3 regions of the Paenibacillus sp. FSL R5-0345 genome follow, and region 2 is predicted to be linked to each of the others. Evidence: predicted binding sites of a transcription regulator. Region 2 holds the regulator's gene; each other region holds the start of a gene.
The links. The regulator LexA, encoded in region 2, represses DNA repair genes until DNA is damaged. The targets are predictions, from matches to a motif close to CGAACATATGTTCG.

Region 1 (6,570 bases), 1.2 Mb from region 2:
TTCAATTATAGTGAGTTCATAGACCAGTACAAAAAAAGGGTTGAGGCTGGCTCGGGTGGCAATCCGTTTTTATTTTGATACTCAAAGAGGAATTCTTTTAATTCTATACATTTCTGGTTGATAACGGTCTCGTACATCACCTCTTGCACTTTCAATATTTCAAAATCCGGCCGCTATGGCCGTCCATGTAGCGAATCCCCTTGTCAAAGTAGTCGAACATCTGCTGAGGCCGTTAATATCTGTGGTTTTTTCGGGAATGGGGGATTCTCTTGTGGCTAGTTGCAGTACACTTGCAAGAAACCTAACATTAGATCAACGGAAGATATCGGAGGGTGAACAGACTCGATTTTATCTAAAAAAGGCCGCACGAAATCTACACCAGCCACAGCACATTTTTTTAAATGGATTTGGAATAGCTTATTCACTTAAAAAACAACGACTATTCGCTTGGCTTTGGCACGAGTGGGTGTTTCCGGGGGCGACCGATCTTTGGCTTTTTTCGCCTGCCCTTACTCGTGCGGGTCTTTTTCCCTTCTAAGGCTTCCCGAAAGTCACAAGGTTCGGCATCGGCGTACAAACGGAATAGCTGTAAGACCCGCTGAATTGTTTGTTCGGGAGCCCCAATCACTCGTATCCATTCCATAAACGCATAAGCAATCAGGCTAAGCAGGACTTGACGCGTCACGCCTTCTGCTTGATTGGTGTACAAATGCGCCCCATTCATTCGGTGCTTAAAGGTCTTGAAAAACGTCTCGATTTGCCAGCGAAGCTTATAAATCTGTGCAATTACTGGTGCCTCCACATCCCACCGGTTCGTGAGTACAACGCTGAGACACTCCTTTCCCTTCCGGTTCACATACGGATAGGTTACTCGCCGCATTCGATGGGGTTCCCCCTTCGAGCTTGGGACCAGCACCTCAGCGTCTTCCACAATCCCACACTCTGGAGGGAGTGGCCGCAGGCGCGTCACCGTCAGTCGGTTGTTCTGTTTTATCCGAACGGCAAACCGAAGGCCCGCCTGGTCCCATTCACAAAACTGGTGGTATCCGGGATAGCCGCGATCCATGACATACGTAGAGTTCTCCCGATCGGGTTGAAGCAGCCGATCGAGCACTTCCGGATCGTGATCCGCGACGCCGGCCGTCGAGAACACCGCTCGTCCAGGGTGCACATTCTGCTCATTGTAGACATGCAACCCAAGATGAAGCTTGACCTTAACCTGCCCCTTTTGGGTAAACGCCCAGTGCTCCCCGTGAGCCGTAAGCGAAAGTTGAGTGGGGTCGATGACGCGTAACGCCCCGATGTCCGGAAAACGATCTTGCTTAAGCTGACACTGAATCAGCGCCTCCATCAGGTCGGTATAGAACTCTTGAAGGAGAAAAAGAGGGATGCGCTGAAGCCGTCGGTTGAGCGCCGAGTCACTAATGGAAGAGAAGCCCACGATCTGCTGTAACCATTTTGCTTTACGAAAGTAGGCAGAAAACTCAGACAAAGACGGTTGATTTTGGAGCAAGGCGAAAAGAAACAAGAAAATGGTTCGGTACGTTGTTAATTTGGGGACACGATGGTCGTGCACCGGATGCCTTTTGTCCACCGGAATCCAATTTAAAAGTTGACCAGCCACGGTCTTGAAATTTATAATTTGATTCAAGGTTCCTCCTATTTCATGTTGTGGCTGTGGTAACTACAACTTTAGGGGGAACCGATTTTTTTTGAAGGGTTATTTTTCCATATCTACTCATGTCAGGTTTGGTGCAAGTGTACTGGGCTAGTTGATATATATATCGATTTCGCTCGCGCTGTGCGAGCCTATCTCCATTATGGGCTTTCAGCACCTTTTCAAACAGCTAGGATGGCAGTGGCTTATCGGTGAAAGGGAACTGCTTACCGAAAGTATACAGAGCGCGATAAGCCGTATTTTGGCCCCAGAAATTGACGTAAAGCAGTCAGTTTTCGGTTTCTGCAATGCGTTTAATCCAGTTCAGGACAACGAGCGTAATTTCTTCCGCCGTGCTGGAGAAATTTATCCGTGAATATTTGGAGATGAGCAGGGAACCGTTGTTGGCCGGACTGGATTTCTTTGAGGAGGTGTTGGCCCTTCGGTAGCCTACGCTCCTCCGCATACGGCGATCCGCAACGCTTTGTACACGAAAGGGAGGCTTTTTTCGGAAATACCGGTTTATTAACGGCGTTAGCATCGATGGTCCCCGCGACTTCCATGATGCGCACAGGTGGATTCACGCGGTCTGGGAGTCCAAGTGAATAAGGGCAAAAACCGCATACGGTGGTACAGGGTTGAGTTCAACATCCTTATAGTGCTTCACTGGGGGGACTTTATCAAGGCCAGGGAACTAGTCAATTCTATAAGCGGAGAGGTAACAGCCAGTCGCGGACCTTGTCCGCTTCTTTGATAAGAATACACTAACTGTGTATAACGCTCCAGATGTAGCACTATGCTGGCGCTGGAGCAGAATGGGAATGACTATCCCTGCGACTGCTATATTCATGATGCATGGAAACTCGCAATGTGGCCAAACACAGGTCTATGGAGTTGTGCCGCTTCCCCTCTTTTTGCTCATTTCAAAGTGGTGTAATGACCGATGCTCATCGTTTTTGATACTTAGACCAGTAATGTTACCACCGACCCTAAGTTTTACGGGTTAATTTTTTTAAATATTAATACCTAACTCAAGGAGCTGCTCTTTAATGAGAGGCTCCTGTATTATCAGTTCTATTTCATCTCGTAATCCTTGTTCAAGAGTCTTCGTTTCCAGAATCAACTCAGGTTTATGAGAAATAGTTTCTAGTAAATTTAATAATATAAGCAGCCCTTTTTTTCCGAAATTCCGATTTTGAGTTAGTTCCTTCATGGTACTGTTAACTACATCATCAATTGTCATATATTCGTTTTCCAAGAGTGAATTAAGAATTCTGGAAATGCCTTTATTGGACGTATTTGAGGAAGCGATTCGCAAAAAATGGATAGGAAAAGAATAGAAGACTTTAGGGACTGGAAAAAGAAATTTTAAGGATACATTCTGGTTCATCTATTTCCTCCATTCTAAAGTTGTCCGTACTAATTGGTATATTAGACTTATTAAGTATCTATAGTTTAAACCTTATGATTAGTATTTAATCGTTAATTATGGTAGTAAATATTACGAATTAAAGACGGAGAATGAATTAATGACTCACTTGACAATTTAGTACTGTAGGCAAAAATCAGATAGAATGGAACAACTCGTACACAAATTCATTAACAAATTAGGTAGATAAATGAGAGGGTAAGCATAAACTATAAATTTGAATTAACACTATTTTGTTAGATGTGGATTGAATCATCCCGAAATCTAAGCTGTCAGTCTTAAGAAGGAAGTACAATGTTTAAAGATTGTAGATCGGGTAAAGTAAAGACTGTACACTCTTTGTTGAGTTTGCAGTCTTTGTTTTGTCTTATTAAAGATTAATTTAATTATCTCTCATACTATTAAGTTGATTATTGCTAAGAGATGTTCACTTATATATAATACAAACAAATATTCTTTAGTGAGTTCATAATAATTAATGATAGTCCTCTACATATTCTTGTTCATAGATATGTTTTGCTGGACTTCTGTATAAATTATCAGGAGGACAATAAATGATAAGAAAAGTAGATAAAAATTTATTAAAGAAAGTAAAATGTCAAGTTGGTAATAAAAGTATTGTAGTACGATCAAAACCACAACTTTCTGTGGTTGAATTACAAGTAATTATTTGCGCTATAAATAAATCTATTGAAGATCATAGCCCCTTATGGTTAAAAGTATTTTATACAAATTATGATAGAGTGCTACACGGTATTGTAATGACTGCTGATTATCAACTGCAACAAATTGAATTTAGAAATATTAGGGATCAATCAGAATGGGTGAAAATAGAAAATATCTTAAATATTATTTGAACAGCAGTTAGAGGATATGTGGTCAATTTAAGGGATTAAAGGAAGGGTAATGGCGGTTAATGGATCAAAAGATAGATCATTGAAATTTGTCAAGGATAAAGAAAGTAATCAAAAATATATTAATCTGGAGTATGAGGAACTAGTTGCGCATTTCAGGTCGAATTAATGTATGAAAATAGTTAACATTTGGAGAAGAGTTATGAGTTTGCTAAAGGTTATATTTCACATGATGAATTATTTAGTTCCAAAGGGTTAACGAGTGTAGTTGAGAAGAAAATAAAGAAATTGATATCTAACGTTATAATAATTTTTAAGCTGAGTATTTTGCACTAAGTCCTTGTTACACAACGGTTTTTCGAGCATAAAAAAAGGATTTCACCCCAACTTGGAGAAGTTTTTTGGTAACGACACCAAAACACTCAGAGGAGGAAGTCCCCTTTGTATATTCTCCAAGAAAGTCTCTTTTCCTTTGATGAGCTTCAAATAAAAGGATCGAAAGAGCGATTGCCCTCTTGTTCAGCGGACTGGACTTACGGTCGTATGCGAGACAATTGAGTAATCCTTCACCGCGCAGACTAGAGTTTGACCTTCGCTTACATTACCAATGTGAACTTCGGCTGGACATGCCCGCTCCTTCGATTTCTACGTTAAGCAGTATTTGCCGAGCGACTCGCAAAAAACTTGTCATGCAGTTGTTTGAGGATCTTGTCTCTCAGTGACAAGAAGCAGGAATCGTGGTCGGAATTCATGTCGCAATCGAAAGCGCAGCCATTCACGCCTACGAGAAAAAAACCTATGCGAAAAAGCGAACTCACCGGCAATGCCAACTGGGGAGTTAAACTCGATACGTTTGGCAACAAAGTCAAGTGGTTGGCTATAAGCTGCATCCGGCCATCGATACGATATCGCCCAAAGAGTCGGCTACGAAAGCACGTCTTATTTTATTTCCCTATTTCTAAAGAACCAAGGCGTTACCCCTAACGAGTATAGGAAGAGTCTGTGAGTGCGCCAGCACTTCAGTACGGTAATATGAAATAAAAGTCACTTTCCCTTACGAATAATAAACTTGCGATATGGATATTCGCCCCTCTGCTTTTTACAATTAGGCATGTAATATAACTCAGCACATGTGAGGGGCTTCATCCATCAAGGCAATCAAAGGAGCTTTAGTTCATCGAAAATCGGTAGCGCTTTCAAGATGTTGCTTCACCCCTTTGATGACTTGATGGACAGCTACAGCCCGAATATCACCAATGTGCAAGGAGACCTACAAACGGAGGGATTAAATGTTTGGGAAAGCAATGAAAAGAGGATTCTTGTTCTTTGTCATGATCTGCTTGGTAATGGGCAGCGGTGGCCAGTTCGCCAGAAGCGTCTATGCCGATGATACGGCAACTATCTATGAAGCTGAAGCTGATGGAAATACTATGACTGGCAATGCTTCTATTTCTGAACACCCAACGGCTTCCGGGGGGCAGAAAGTCGGAGGCATGTATCAAGGAAGCACTTTGCAGTTCAATCATGTGACTGTAAGTGAGAGTGGGAATTATAAAATTACAGTGTATTATATTTCTGGCGACTCGCGGCCATTCAATATCAGCGCCAATGGCGGCGATAAGCAGTTTGAAGAACCACCCAAGACAGTGGACTGGGATACGGTGGGAACTTATGATGTGACTCTTCCGCTGAATGCTGGAGAGAACAGCATCCTGATTGATGACAACAACTGGTATTCTCCAGACATCGACAAGATTGTAATTCGTGGACTGGACGACAGCGACCCAGGTGAAGGATCTGGAGGCGACTGGAAAGAGCAGCTTCATGGAACAGTCATCGAAGCTGAAGCGCTTGAAAATATAATTACAGGCAACGCCAAGATAGCGGACAGCAGTGTTGCTTCCGGCGGGAAAATTGTAAAGGATATGAATAAAAACAGTACTTTACAGTTCACAAATGTCACTGTGCCGGCAGCGGGAACGTATTTGATCCGTATTTCCTATATTTCCGGTGACCAGCGTCCTGTCTATATGCAGGTGAATGATGGACTGGATGAATTGATTGATCTGCCAAAGACGGCAAGCTGGGATACGGTAGGAACTTATGATGTGGAAGTCTCCTTGCAAGAAGGGTTGAATAAGATCACTTTCTCAGATCATGACTGGTACTCTCCAGATTTCGACCGGATTGAAGTCATTCCGTATACGATCAGTTATGAAGCGGAGTCTCCGGTCAATGATTTAACTGGAGAAGCACGAGTTGGCGATAGCCCGAATGCTTCCGGTGGTCAGAAGGTAGGGTATCTGAATGGTGGCAGTTCCTTAACTTTCAATAAGATTATGGCTCCTATGACAGGGGATTATCGAATCACGGTAGCTTATTTCTCAGGTGACCCGCGCAGCTTATACGTCAGCGCTAATGGTGGGGCAGAGCAGTATTATGAACTGCCCAAGACACCAGACTGGGATACGGCTCTCACATATGAGCTTACACTGCCCCTGAACGAAGGTGAGAATACAATCAAATTCTCAGACGGCAATTGGTATGCGCCAGATCTGGATCGCATCATTGTAGAACCGGCAATGGGTACAGATCCTAATCCTCCCGTTGAAGAGGATGGTGATCTGGGG
Region 2 (6,570 bases):
CGGACGTCGGAAAAACAGAAGTGCTGCTAGTAAGTAGTACAAAACGACTCCTAGCCAATTCATCAGCATACCATTGCCTTTGGCCTGATCTACCGAACCAATCATCCAAAACATAGTACCAAGCACTAATAACACTACTGGAAATGCAATGTTACGGCCTTTAAAGGTTTCACTGTTCTTGCCAGGAGATTTGGATTTTGATGCGTAAATCGTTTCCTTCCCCTGTTTCTTTCTTTGCTTGTTAATTTGCTGTGTGTTACGTTGAACCATTCTTTCCCAAGAACGGGCCATATGCGTTCCCCCTAGTCATCCAGTAGTATCTATGAAAAGGAACAGGGTGTTAATGCTTAAGCCCCTTGTTACCTTGTTCATGCTCATCATTATCGACCAATTCAATCGTATTCAATTGTGCTCGGAAGTTATTGCGAATATTCCCCAAATAGATTTCACGAAGCTTGGCGCGTTCCGCCGTTTCCTCTTGATTAAGGCCTACGCTCTTCTGTTTGCGTGCCAATTCGTTAATACGCGCGACCAACTCATCAATGTTCAAAACTTTCCCTCCCCATATAAATTAATTCTAACTCTGCCATGAGAAAAAGAGCTTGTCAAGGTTTACTCCCTGCAAGCTCTTTATGTCCTTCTATTATGTTCTTAGAATATTAATAAATAGGTAAACTGAGAATATCTCCAGCATTAATCTGACTGCCTTTAATGCCATTGGATTTTTTAATTCCTTCTATATATACAGCCGTCTTCATATCCGATGGTTTATTCTCAAGAGCAATACTCCAAAGTGTATCTCCGCGTTCAACCACTACGCGCTTCTCATCCTTCATTAAAGTAGTAGATCCTGCAAATACATTACCTACTACTGTGAGTCCTGATAGTACGAGCACAATGATCAATGTAAGTTTAATAACAAAATCTCTCCGGAACAAACGCATCAATCCTTCAAGCAAAAGCGCTGTAATCTCTTTAATCTGAGCTGAATAACGGGTAACAGGATTATGTCCTAAAGATTCAACCACGGGGGCTTTATCGTAGATGCTACGGTATGTACTGTATTTTAACATGAATATCATCCTCCAAACACTTGTTCTTACTTTTGAAATTATAATAACACGAACATGTGTTTTGTTCAATACTATTTCAGAACAATTGTTCTCTTTTTTTTGAAAAGAGTAAATCACCCTATCATCTATAAAAAGAATCCAGCTGATCATTGTTTTAAAGTTCGCTTTATCAATACGAGACTACCATTTATTAACTCTTTCGAATTAATATTTATAATAGTTAGAACTTATGTTTGTGCGAACGGTAGTTCTATGTTATAATTTTCCCAAACATTACTATATGGGGTTGATTCCAATGTCAAAGATTTCAAGTCGCCAGCTGGCGATCCTGGAATTTATACGTAGCGAAGTCCGCAGCAAGGGTTATCCTCCTTCCGTTCGGGAGATTGGAGAAGCTGTTGGTCTTGCTTCCAGCTCCACAGTTCACGGTCATTTGGATCGGCTAGAGAAGAAGGGACTTATCCGTCGAGATCCAACGAAGCCACGTGCAATAGAATTGCTTGGCCAAGAGGATTCCGAGAATGTCCATCAATTCGCACAAACCGTCGCACGCATTCCTGTCGTAGGTAAGGTTACCGCCGGGGTTCCTATCACTGCTACTGAGAATATTGAAGACTACTTCCCGCTTCCAACTCACTATGTAGGAGATAACAAAGTATTTATGTTATCGGTTCAAGGTGACAGCATGGTCGAAGCTGGGATAATGAATGGTGACTATGTTATTGTCCGTCAACAACAGACAGCTGATAACGGAGATATCGTTGTAGCTATGACCGAAGAAGATGAAGCAACCGTTAAGACCTTTTATAAAGAACGTGATCATATACGTCTTCAGCCGGAGAATCCGGCGTACGAGCCTCTTCGCCTTAATCGCGTGACCATTCTCGGCAGAGTTATCGGATTATTTCGAGATATCCACTAAGTATGCACTCCTACCAAGCCAAAACGGATACCGTCCATTAAAGGATGGTATCCGTTTCTACGAGAAGCATAATGATACTGTTTACTGTAATATCAAAAGCTGTTCCACAAATGTGGAACAGCTTTTTTTTATTTTCTAACTCAAATTATCCATACTAGAACACGCGTTCGCATACGCTAAAATGGCCATTTTCTATTAATAACCGTTTAGGCTTTCTGCTCATATCCTATTAGAAAGGAGTGTTGCGCAATGCCAAATTACCGAATTATTGTAGATCTGACCCAGCGTATGCTGTATCTTCTTGATAACAACATTGTGATCAGAGGTTTCCCCGTCGGAATCGGTAAAATGTTAACCCAATCACCCTTGGGTGACTTCACTATTATTAACAAAGAACCCGATCCAGGTGGTCCATTTGGGGTCTTTTGGATGGGTCTATCTAAGCCTCACTATGGAATACATGGAAATAATGATCCCTCCTCGATAGGTCACGAAGTTTCCCACGGTTGTATTCGGATGTACAATGCGGATGTGCTAGCACTAGCTGCGATTGTTCCGATTGGAACACAAGTAACGATCAGGAATTAAATCTATCCATAAATAAACACACCTCACTCATGGTTCAATGAATGGGGTGTGTTTGTATTTAAGAATTTTTTTGGGCGTAATAGGAATTATGTGGTTATATGTCGAATAATGTTAACAGGATTTCAAATAGAAAGGAAGTGTCTGGTTTTGAACAACTCCAAAATAAGAACCCTCGTCGATTTTAAAGTCGATGCACTTGTTAAACTCTCAGGATTATTGTTAAATAACGATCAAGCTAGTGGAAAAAAAGTAAATCTACTCACCTCATTTGGCAGTATTCAAGGGACGATCTCCCCTTCCGCCTCCAATAAAGAGGATGTTTTTGACTTAAAATCTCTAATGGATGATGTCATTGTAGATGAATACATATCTTATTTAGGTGCGGAACATCCCGATAAAAATTTCAGCTATAACTTTGTAGTCCTCAATGATGTTTCTGTAAGACCCTATGCTAACTATGAATCATCGATCGAATACAAGCAGCTAATTGTGTATACCGATCAAATTACGGCTTTCAATTTCTTATAATTTTGACCTATTTACATTAATAACTCTCATCTAAGCACTCAGTAACTGCCCAAGCATGCATTAAAGGCGGATCTCTGGGTGCTTTTTTTGCTAATGCTGTAATTGTTCCTATTTTTCAACGAATTTCACTTTTAGCAGATACTAGTCGAGAAGATTTAGGCATATCTTTCATTAAGTAATAAATCTTGCTCTGCTGAGATAACTAGGAGGTGTGATTCCATGCTGATTTTCTTGATGTACATATTCGGTATTATAGGAGTTGTCTTAATTCTTAGTGCCGGTTTTCTAGAATTGAAAAAGCTATCTACTTCTTCAGATCTTTCAAAGCTGTTAAACGCAATCTCATCCTTTAACATCATATTCACCAAAACGTTCATTCCACCCAATCAATCTCACTTGATCGCCCTTAACGAATCCTATAAGAAAATAGCCATAGGCAGTAGCGATCCGAAAACACGTAAAAAAGCTATAGCAAAACTGTATTCCTTCGATAATGTAATGGGATCAGAGATTGTTGTTAACGCGCTAACCCATTCAAAAGTATCCAAAAGTCAACAAAGCAGCAAATCAACCGCTTCAAGTGCGAATATTAATGTGCTTAATAGCGCTGACGAAGAGGCTAGTGTTATTGAGGAACTTACACTTAAAATATATATGAACAGCAGTGAAATGCCTGTGTATAGTATCTCCTTCTTGCCAGGCTTATTGCCCATTAAACAATCCGACAATCAGTATAAAGAAGCTTACTCCCAAGTACAGCAATTGCATGCATTTTTCAGGACAATCGTATCCGAATAATTATCTGATTTTTTCCGCAATAAGATGTGTGAAAATCGCTATGTCTTTATATGGTGATTCACTGCCTAATTTAAGCTCCAGCTCCACCATGTGTTTATTCCAATCTTCATTCATTTTCACTTCATTGTCTGCTATGTAACCATAGATATTATGAATTCCGTAAGTCCATCTAACCTCGTATCCGCAATTCTCAAGCCATTCCGCCAATTGATCATTCGTATAGATCGTAATTTCTGTTTGAATAATGCCACTATATTCTCGCATATTCCCAATGCTATCTAGAGCTCCCTTAGGATCTTTATTCATAATGGCTTTCTTCATCACCTTGGCCACAGGATTATGAGTGATCAGAGAGAGCATTCCATTTGCAGATTGTTTTTTACTAATGTCCATTAACATTTCTTTGGGATATTCAAGATATTCAAGCACGTTGTGGCAAAATATCCAGTCATAACGCTCCGCCAACACATCTGAATTCTGTAGCGTAGTTACGCTATAAGAAATGCTGAGACCTTCTTTCATCGCAGACTCTTGAGCCTTCGCTATCATCTCCGTCGTCGGATCTATTCCGGTTACTGTGTACCCCTTTCTGGCAAATTCATGACAAGTTATCCCAAACCCACAGCCGATATCTAAAATCGATGGCTTCTTTTCTAAAAGGATGTGATTTTCAATTTGATGCCAGGCGGTCAGGTAGAACAATCTCCCCCAAGGCATTTGGATATAATTCGAATAGGAACGCATCGATTGTGCAAAAGCTTCAGTTGTTGGTAACATTACTCCACTACCTCTTTCCTCTCAATTAATATCTCTATTTCCAACAGATGAAATCTACAAGCTCACAAGCTACAAAAAAACGGTCCTCTTTGAGGCCGTTTTACTGTTTTTAAAAACCATCAACGTATTTCTATTTCTACATCAACAGAACATCTATCTTTTTATTAGAATTGCACGCTAAACCCATTAAACCGATGAATCCCCGTACCATGTGCGACAAGTCCCTGTTCACGCAAAGCACGAACCGCCTGCTTTACTTCATGCAAAATAGATGGATCTAAACCTAACGTATTATGAGAGCCGAATACTTGGGTCACCTTTGCAATGTGTGCAATCTTTTCTAAAGAAGCCACTAAATCTTCCGGACTAGTCGAAGGATAAAATGCATAAACAGGTGTAACATCATACAATAAATCCCCTGTAAACAGATACCCTTTGGCATGATCAAAGACGCTTATATGGCCTGGTGAATGACCCGGTGTGTGGTAAATTTCTAATTTACGCCCTCCTATGTCAAGCACATCCCCCTCTTGCAATAGAGCTGTCGGTTTACCTTGAAATGGCGTGTATGTACTAGGATCAAAGGATTCAGGTGGAGTTAGCGTAAGGTCTCTGCTCATATCTTTTCTGATCTGGGCAAGGGACAAGCCTTGTATTCCATTCATCAGCCAATCCTCATCCTCTTTATGAACATAGATCGTATCGAATTGTCCATGACTGCCTATATGATCTGCATGCACATGTGTGGTGATAACAGCAATAGGTAAATCCGTTAACTGATCTGTGATTCTTTTTATATTATCGATGCCTAATCCTGTATCAATCAATACAGCTTGTTCTTTTCCTAACAGCAAAAACGAATGCACCTTTTCCCAATGACCATATTCACTTATCGCATACGTTGTCGGGTCAATTTCCGTAACTGTGAACCATCGATCTTCCATCAAGAGCGATCCTCCATTCCGTTCCATTTCTCTCGGACCTGTTCTTCACCTTTATAATAGTCCGCCTGCTCATCCGCTTGATAGATCTCTTGATATGGGAGAATGTTAATTTTACCTGAGTCAGGATATTCGCAAACATCTATGCCCTGATTTGTTCGAAGATCAAGATACCTGCAGGGTGCTTCCGTATGATTATAAAGTTGATGCGCACCTTCCGGTCCCATTTCAAAAAAAATCACATCGCCTTCACTAACCTCAGTAAAACCCTCTGGAGTTCTTAACATTGCTTTTCCTGCTAAGATCACAAATATCTCTTCAGCATTTCTATGAAAATGATAAGGAAAGGAATATTTATCTGGATCTAGCGATCTAATGTCGAAAACAAGATGTTTAGAATTAGCAACCTCAGCTAGCCTCTCACTTGTATGCCAAGCAAACTCAGGGATCGGAGATAACTTTTGTTTAAAAGAAACTGTATTTTCATTAAAAATCTTCGCCATTATTAAGCCCCCTTATCCTCAAAAACTGTGCATACCATATCATTTGATTGGAAATTTAAGCAACAATGATTAATCAGGATTCTAAGAAGTCAGGATTTTTATGTCTTTTACAACCAAATAAATAACATTTTGATTCAACATATGCCGTAAAATTCATACTAGGACGATAATTTAAATGTAGGATATTATCATAGCCTCTAAGATAATCCCGTTTATCAGCCTCCAGTTCCAACTTATATCTTTCGCGATCTTCTGGAGTAAAATCTTCATCTTCATCCGTTATGCAACTAATTAATTCTTCATTAATCTTAACCAAGGCATTGTTCAGAATGTCCTTAGCCTTATCCAAAAATCCACATTGAACGTTGGCATACAAATAGCGAAGCACCCAGTCCGGACTGACCCATAATTTAGTTCCCACATAAGCATTGACCACGTTA
Region 3 (6,420 bases), 1.3 Mb from region 2:
GAAGAACAGATAGCTCAAAAGAGGACCTCTAGCAGGGAATCCTGTGCGGCTGTGGCAGCCCATTTGAAGCACACAGGATTCACTATTTTTCTGGTTTGCGGAAATGAATCCAAAGGGCCAAAACCCTTATAAATCAAGGATGCCGAGGACGGGGGTCGAACCCGTACGGTACTCACGTACCGCAGGATTTTAAGTCCTGTGCGTCTGCCTGTTCCGCCACCCCGGCATATTATGTGTTGAAGCTTCATACGATGTTTACGTATAACGCGACAAGAAATATAATATCATGAATTTCGATAACACGCAATCCCTTTTTGAAAAATAATTTATCACATTAAAAATAACCCGTTCCAGCGTGTGCCGACACGGGTTATTAGGCATGTCGATTATCTGCGTTCGTCACTTCTGCTTCTCATTCCAACTAGGCCCAAAAGTCCAAACAATCCGAGCCAGCCCCAGTTAGACCCTCTGCTGGTAGTCCCAGTATTCGTAGTTGTACTGGTTGCCCGATATCTACCGTCCGTTGTAGTGTTGGATAGTGGAGTTACCGTATTTCTATTGTAGTTATCCCGGGTGTAATTTTCTGTATTGTAGTTATTGTTGTGATAGTTGTTACGATTATAATTTTCCCCTGTGCGAATCTTATCTTTCATAATGCTCTCATGCTGATTCATCGTTCCAGTCGTGCCGTTCATTAGATTGCCTTCCGTATTCATCATCCGAGTGTTATTCACGGTACCATCCATGCCCGTATTCGCGTTCGGGATACCGCCTAAAGCGGCTGACCCGATTGGATTAGCGTAACTAGCTCCCATTATACTCATTGACAGTACAGTACCGCATGCAAGGCTTGTTATCAGCTTGTTCACAACGTATGCCTCCCTTTATAGTTAGTGATCACTGATAATTTCCCCTTGGATGGCACTGTCTATACATAAATGGATCTACTCTTTTACTACATTCACCGTCTTACTCGCAGCATCATACGTAACCTTTGCTCCAAGCGCCTCAGCCAGAACCCGTACGGGTACATATGTTATACCTGTATCAAGAACGCCATCCGTAAGCTTGCTGCCATTCAAGGTTATCGATACTTTAACATCCTTATTCACTGCGTCATCCTCCCCGATTATCCTTTTTAAAGCTTCATTGACCTGATCCGTTGTAGGACGTTTACCTGCGCGAAGTTGACTTGTGGTTAAACCGAAGGTCATTTGCAAGTGGGAATAATCTTTAAAAGACGTCCAGTCTCCTCCCCATTCAAGCCCCAACTGTTTACCCACCTGTACCACCTCTTGCCAGTCCGCTATTTTATCTTTATCCCCATCACGATTCATATCCCAGGAAAGACTATTTCCGTCCGGCAGCAAAAGCGCAAAATCAAACGCAAGGCCATAATTGTGATAGCTGGTTCCACCCTTGGCGTTGGTAACTATTGGCCCCGGCTTATTTCTCCCCTGTGCATACAAGGCATTTTGCTCTGCGATTGAGCGTAATCCCTGGGTAATCACAATCGGCACTCCTTTGGCATAGCTTTGCTGAATCAAAGCCTTTGCTCCTGCTGCCAAAACAGGATGAAGCCCAACAAGACGCGCCGTCGATTTATCCCTTACTTGTTCCAAAGTCAGCATAGAATCACCCCTTGCTATAATCAATGATCCCGACTCCCCATTCGCTTGTACTAATACCCCTGCTTGCCTTAGCATACAAGCATAAACGTCTTCGGCGTCCATATAAGGAAGGATGATAAGCGTTTAAGCGAGAAATATAAGACATAAAGGATAGGTGCATAACTTTCTTATATTAAAAAAAGACCCCGGTATCCCCGAGATCTAACCTGAAAGGTAGCTATTCACGGCTTCTCCACCTTGGATCATTTCCACAAAAAAGGGCAAAATATTAGCGAAAGGTGGGAACACATATGGACATTCATAGCGATAGCTATAGAGTTGCTGCACTCAGCGAACAGGATGAAGCACTCGAAATTATTCGGAATGCCGAAGCTTCTATTGCACATCTAACCGGCAACCCAACCGTAACTCTAATTGCTTATGAAAAAAATGAAGGCAGCAATTCTTAGCATTAGACGATGTAAACCTCAACAAGGTCATCCACATTGATCCACTTCCATTCCTCCGCCCACTGCAGCTTAAACTCACGCGAGTGGGTGTGAATGGAGGTCACAAAACCACTTATTGTCGTATTCTCAAAGGGGTCAAACAACACAACAGTCACACGCACATGACTTCGTAACGATAAGGCTAGTGTACATTCGATTTCCTCCAGCTTCTGCTCATCCAGAATAGGCTTAATGCGTCGTAGCGTCTCCCGTTCATCCCTAATAATTCTTACCTTGTGCTCCGGCAGCATCATCCGACTGCTTTCCCACAGTCCGTTTTTCTCCAGCTTTTTGCCCATGGTAACCCCTCCCTAATATCTATACTATCCTATATATACGAACGTATGTTTGTATTATATCCATACCTTCGCTGAATAATCAATAATCAGGAAAAAGATACCACTTTTCTATCTTCCTCTTTATCTAAAAGTTGTATAATAATACATATCTGATCGAGAGGAGCTTTCCACTTGAAAAAAAATACTGCACTTCTCATCCTAATCCCTGCGTTATTCCTGTGCACATACCCCCTCGTATATCAAAGTAATACACTCTCAGACCTTACAAAAGGAATTGTAGCTGGCTTATTTATAGGATTGGCCGTGTTACCTCTACTTAAGCTCAAAATCGCAGCAAAAAGACGCTGACAGTTAAACTGTACAGCGTCTACATTCCGATCTATTCTTTAACGTTCTCTGACTCAGTGGTGGACTGACCATCGGCATCGATAAGCCCTGTTGCTTCTCTTGCTTCATTAAGCTTGGATATGCCGTACAGCATCGCTACATCAGCGTTCTGATTCAATTCCTGGAACTGCTCAGCAGTGACCTCTGTGGAATCAGCACCTTGAGAAGCTTGTTCTTTTAGAGCATAAGCACTTTGAAAAGCAATTTTGGACTCCTCAAGCAGCTTACGAATATCTTCAGGCAAGCTAGAGGAGATCTTCACCTTTTCAGCCTGATTAGATAGGTCTGTTGCAGTTTTCTGGAATTCGTTAATCTTCTTCTCTAGCTGCCTGTCCGAAAGCTCTCCTGCTGAATAACCAGCGATGGCTTCGTTGAACTCCGCTAAAGATGATTTTCCTAATTCCTCAAGTTTAGACATTTCATTGTAGAAGTTTTGCACGGTCTCCTGCACTTCTTCCTCTGAGGCAGGCGCCGATGAAGTTGAATTATTATTGCTGCAGGCGCTAAGGATGACAGTCAACATTAGCGTTCCTATTAGTAACACTTTTTTCATTTATTTATCCCTCCACTTAACAGAATAATGTCGCTTTGTGTAAAGTGCAAATGAAATTTATGTAAAATGACTATTATGTTATAATTATTTCAATTGTAATTAGGGAAGGAGAGTTTTTATGCCTTATTGCACAACCTGCGGTTCAGAATATAAGCAGGGCGTGAAATTTTGTGGAGAATGTGGATCTAGCATTGACGGCACCGCTCCAGTGACCGCCCGGCGTCCATCAGCAAATCTAAACGCTACTCAAGAAGTCGTACTCTGGAAAGGTAAACCGGCTAGCATCTCGGATCGCCTCAAAGGAATCGTACGCCTAAACACGACTACGTACACCATTACAAGCCAGCGCATTATGGTAAAGACCGGACTTATCGGTAAAAATGTCGAAGAAATTGAATTACTGCGCGTACGCGATTTATCCGTAGCACAATCTATCATGGACCGGATGCTCGGCATTGGTTCATTAACTGTATTTTCTGATGATGCCTCAGCGCCTCAGCTTCTTTTCCGAAAAATTCGTGATGCCCAAACCGTTAAAGATGTCCTGCGCAAAGCCGTACGTGACGAGAAGATCGCCAACAACATTAGCTATCGCGAACAAATCTAAGACCGTTCGGACGTTAAAAAAGCCCCGGATCCGGGGCTTGCTCCAAACAGATGTTCTTTTATGGCAGATAGAACGCTCCTGCTGGGATAACTCCCTTTGGCTGGCTAGGACTTTCCCACTGTAATACAATCCGCGCGTCACCTTCATTCTCATAATACTCCACTTTTATTTCATGCAGCTTGCCCGCAATCAGATTCACACTGCCTTTACGCTCCTGTCCACTCTGATTCACCCAACTGTCAATGATCAGCATTCCATCAATCCACACCCGCACCCCGTCATCAGAGGAGGAGTAAATGGTATAAGTCTCACTATAAGCTGCCGTGAGCTTCCCGCTCCAACGTATAGAGAATGCATCGACACGAATGGCTGGATCGGGTGAACCCTGTTTCCATGAAAATTGGATGTTCGCATCCGTTCGCGTCAACGCAGGAGTCCCGCTAAGGGTCATATTATTGTAATATTGCCCCCATAGCCCGCTTTGCAGCACACTATCTCCCTTAGCAGCCACAATCGCTGCCTCAGCAGCATATTCATCTCGTGTGAATACATAGCTGTCGTTCATAAAGGCTCTAATCACCGCATCGGTGTTTTTCTCATAAAGAAGCTTGCCCCAGGTCATCTGATAAGACCATTTGGGCTGTGATTTAGATAGTAGCGCAGGGGACGGTAGCTCTCCGTTCTCTCCAATCGCGATCAGCTTTCCCCGGCCAAGATCCCATAGACTATCATAGTGACTTCCCTTGAAATCGCCGTCATAGATGTCTAGCGCTAGCACATCTACTTTGTCACCGCCCGGGTAGTATTCCGCAGGGTCATCACTCCACTGATTTTGGGCGTTTGTACTCCATACCCACAATAAATTATGCAGCTTATGATAGCCGGTAAAGCGGTCAAACATAAGATTCCACAGCTTCACGTAGTTGCTCTTCTTTCCCCACCAAAACCATCCGCCATTCATTTCATGATAGGGCCGCCAGAGCACAGGAACACCTGCGTCATTCAGTTTTTTTAAAGAGAGGGCTATCTTATCCAGATCAGCGATCAGTGCGTTGTACTGAGCAGTACCCGGTGTTATATATTTGTCAAAATCAGCGTTGCTTATGCTCGTAGATACGTTAGCCCAAGCCGGCGCTGTTCCTGGCAGCTGAGCGTGATAGCTAATCGTTATGATTCCACCAGCTTTATACCAGCGAATAGCGCTGCTAACAACCCAATCCCGCTGATTGTCTATTAGCGCCGCCGTCTGATTATTGATTGCCCCCAGCTCGTAGCCGTGAAGGGCAGCGTATTGCCCGCTGGTATTTTTCAGCTTCCCGTTGAATTCATCCGCGCTCTCCAAATAATCATGTTGTCCACTAATCCATCCTTTTCCTTGCAGAAAATAAAGGGTATTCAACAATTTCTGAGCCGAAGGTACCGTTTCCGAATCCGCCGGTGTCATTTGCAATTTACGATACGCTATCTGCCACTGAACATCACTCACAAACCTCGATGCCGAATCCACCATATTTCGAAGGCTGCGCTGTTCCATCCACTCTCACACCCTTTTAACTTTTTTAAGTTATAGTATGGGGACAATAGTGACATGAACTCAGCGAATGGACATGAAGTTATAAAATAACGGCTCCCGGTGATTCCCCGACTTACCTCGTATATCTCAGCGGCAGTAATTCGGTGATCTCATATTTGGCTAACCGGCCTTCCTCGGATACAATAACCTTACAATCCTTCCCGTAATCAGCAATTAACTCACGGCACATCCCGCAGGGGGAGACTACTTTAATCTCTCTTTCCTCGCTATCCGGATCAGAATGCCTTACCGCAACTATCGTATCAAATTCCTTATAGCCTTCGGAGATCGCTTTTCCAATCACCATTGCTTCTGCACAGACCGTAATCCGCCCCATGCTCGCTTCTACATGTACTGCGGTAAAAATCTCCCCTGTCTTAGTACGAAGTGCCGCCCCCACATGATGCCTTTCCCATTCATAACGTCTAGTAATAATATCTTCAGCTGAGGCGATAAGCGTCTGATCCTCTATAGTAATTAAATACTCCATTTCCAATTGCGTCCTCCTCTTGTTTTTCCTAAGTATATTAAATCGCACTACATTATGATATAAGATATACTATTTTAAGCGCGAAAAAAGGAGGAGCAGATATGAAAACAAAAAAATTAATCACCAGTCTCATCATTGTTGTGTTACTTGTCTTGGGCAGTTACTGGTTTGAACAGAACGGAGACCCGGCAGCCCCCTCATCTCCATCCGATTCCGAAGTTGTTCAGCTGATCTTCCCGTCAGATCGTTATCCTGAGACCGCTAAGCACATTCAGGATGCGATTGCCAAAGGGGAATCTGCCACATGTACCATTAACCGTGAGCAGGCTGAAGAGAACCGCAAAGAATCCTTAAGAGGGATCCCTACCAAAAAAGGCTACGACCGCGACGAA

Region 1: R50345_RS21840 (YolD-like family protein) is a predicted target of LexA. The motif match lies at 3,530-3,543, and genes of this name have one in related genera.
Region 3: R50345_RS22180 (YolD-like family protein) is a predicted target of LexA. The motif match lies at 2,457-2,470, and genes of this name have one in related genera.

Annotation. Positions count from the first base shown of each region.
Region 1 is NZ_CP009281.1:4,922,219-4,928,788, reverse strand. It holds gene R50345_RS21855 (IS4 family transposase) at 440-1,651, opposite strand; gene R50345_RS21850 (hypothetical protein) at 1,821-2,033, shown strand; gene R50345_RS21845 (DNA-directed RNA polymerase subunit alpha C-terminal domain-containing protein) at 2,670-3,047, opposite strand; gene R50345_RS21840 (YolD-like family protein) at 3,641-3,943, shown strand; partial or broken gene R50345_RS32490 (transposase) at 4,382-4,851, shown strand; gene R50345_RS32350 (AraC family transcriptional regulator) at 4,848-4,946, shown strand; gene R50345_RS30410 (S-layer homology domain-containing protein) at 5,230-6,570, shown strand, end outside.
Region 2 is NZ_CP009281.1:3,747,303-3,753,872, forward strand. It holds gene R50345_RS16590 (hypothetical protein) at 1-291, opposite strand, end outside; gene R50345_RS16595 (DUF896 domain-containing protein) at 341-550, opposite strand; gene R50345_RS16600 (LysM peptidoglycan-binding domain-containing protein) at 660-1,073, opposite strand; gene lexA (transcriptional repressor LexA) at 1,369-1,995, shown strand; gene R50345_RS16610 (L,D-transpeptidase) at 2,245-2,583, shown strand; gene R50345_RS16615 (hypothetical protein) at 2,731-3,111, shown strand; gene R50345_RS16620 (hypothetical protein) at 3,331-3,909, shown strand; gene R50345_RS16625 (methyltransferase domain-containing protein) at 3,910-4,686, opposite strand; gene R50345_RS16630 (MBL fold metallo-hydrolase) at 4,851-5,630, opposite strand; gene R50345_RS16635 (cupin domain-containing protein) at 5,630-6,130, opposite strand; gene R50345_RS16640 (CDC27 family protein) at 6,204-6,570, opposite strand, start outside.
Region 3 is NZ_CP009281.1:5,005,673-5,012,092, forward strand. It holds tRNA gene R50345_RS22165 (tRNA-Leu) at 141-226, opposite strand; gene R50345_RS31730 (hypothetical protein) at 387-869, opposite strand; gene R50345_RS22175 (M15 family metallopeptidase) at 945-1,631, opposite strand; gene R50345_RS31735 (hypothetical protein) at 1,922-2,080, shown strand; gene R50345_RS22180 (YolD-like family protein) at 2,083-2,418, opposite strand; gene R50345_RS22185 (hypothetical protein) at 2,798-3,358, opposite strand; gene R50345_RS22190 (PH domain-containing protein) at 3,477-3,965, shown strand; gene R50345_RS22195 (glycosyl hydrolase) at 4,024-5,499, opposite strand; gene R50345_RS22200 (cytidine deaminase) at 5,612-6,028, opposite strand; gene R50345_RS22205 (NucA/NucB deoxyribonuclease domain-containing protein) at 6,130-6,420, shown strand, end outside.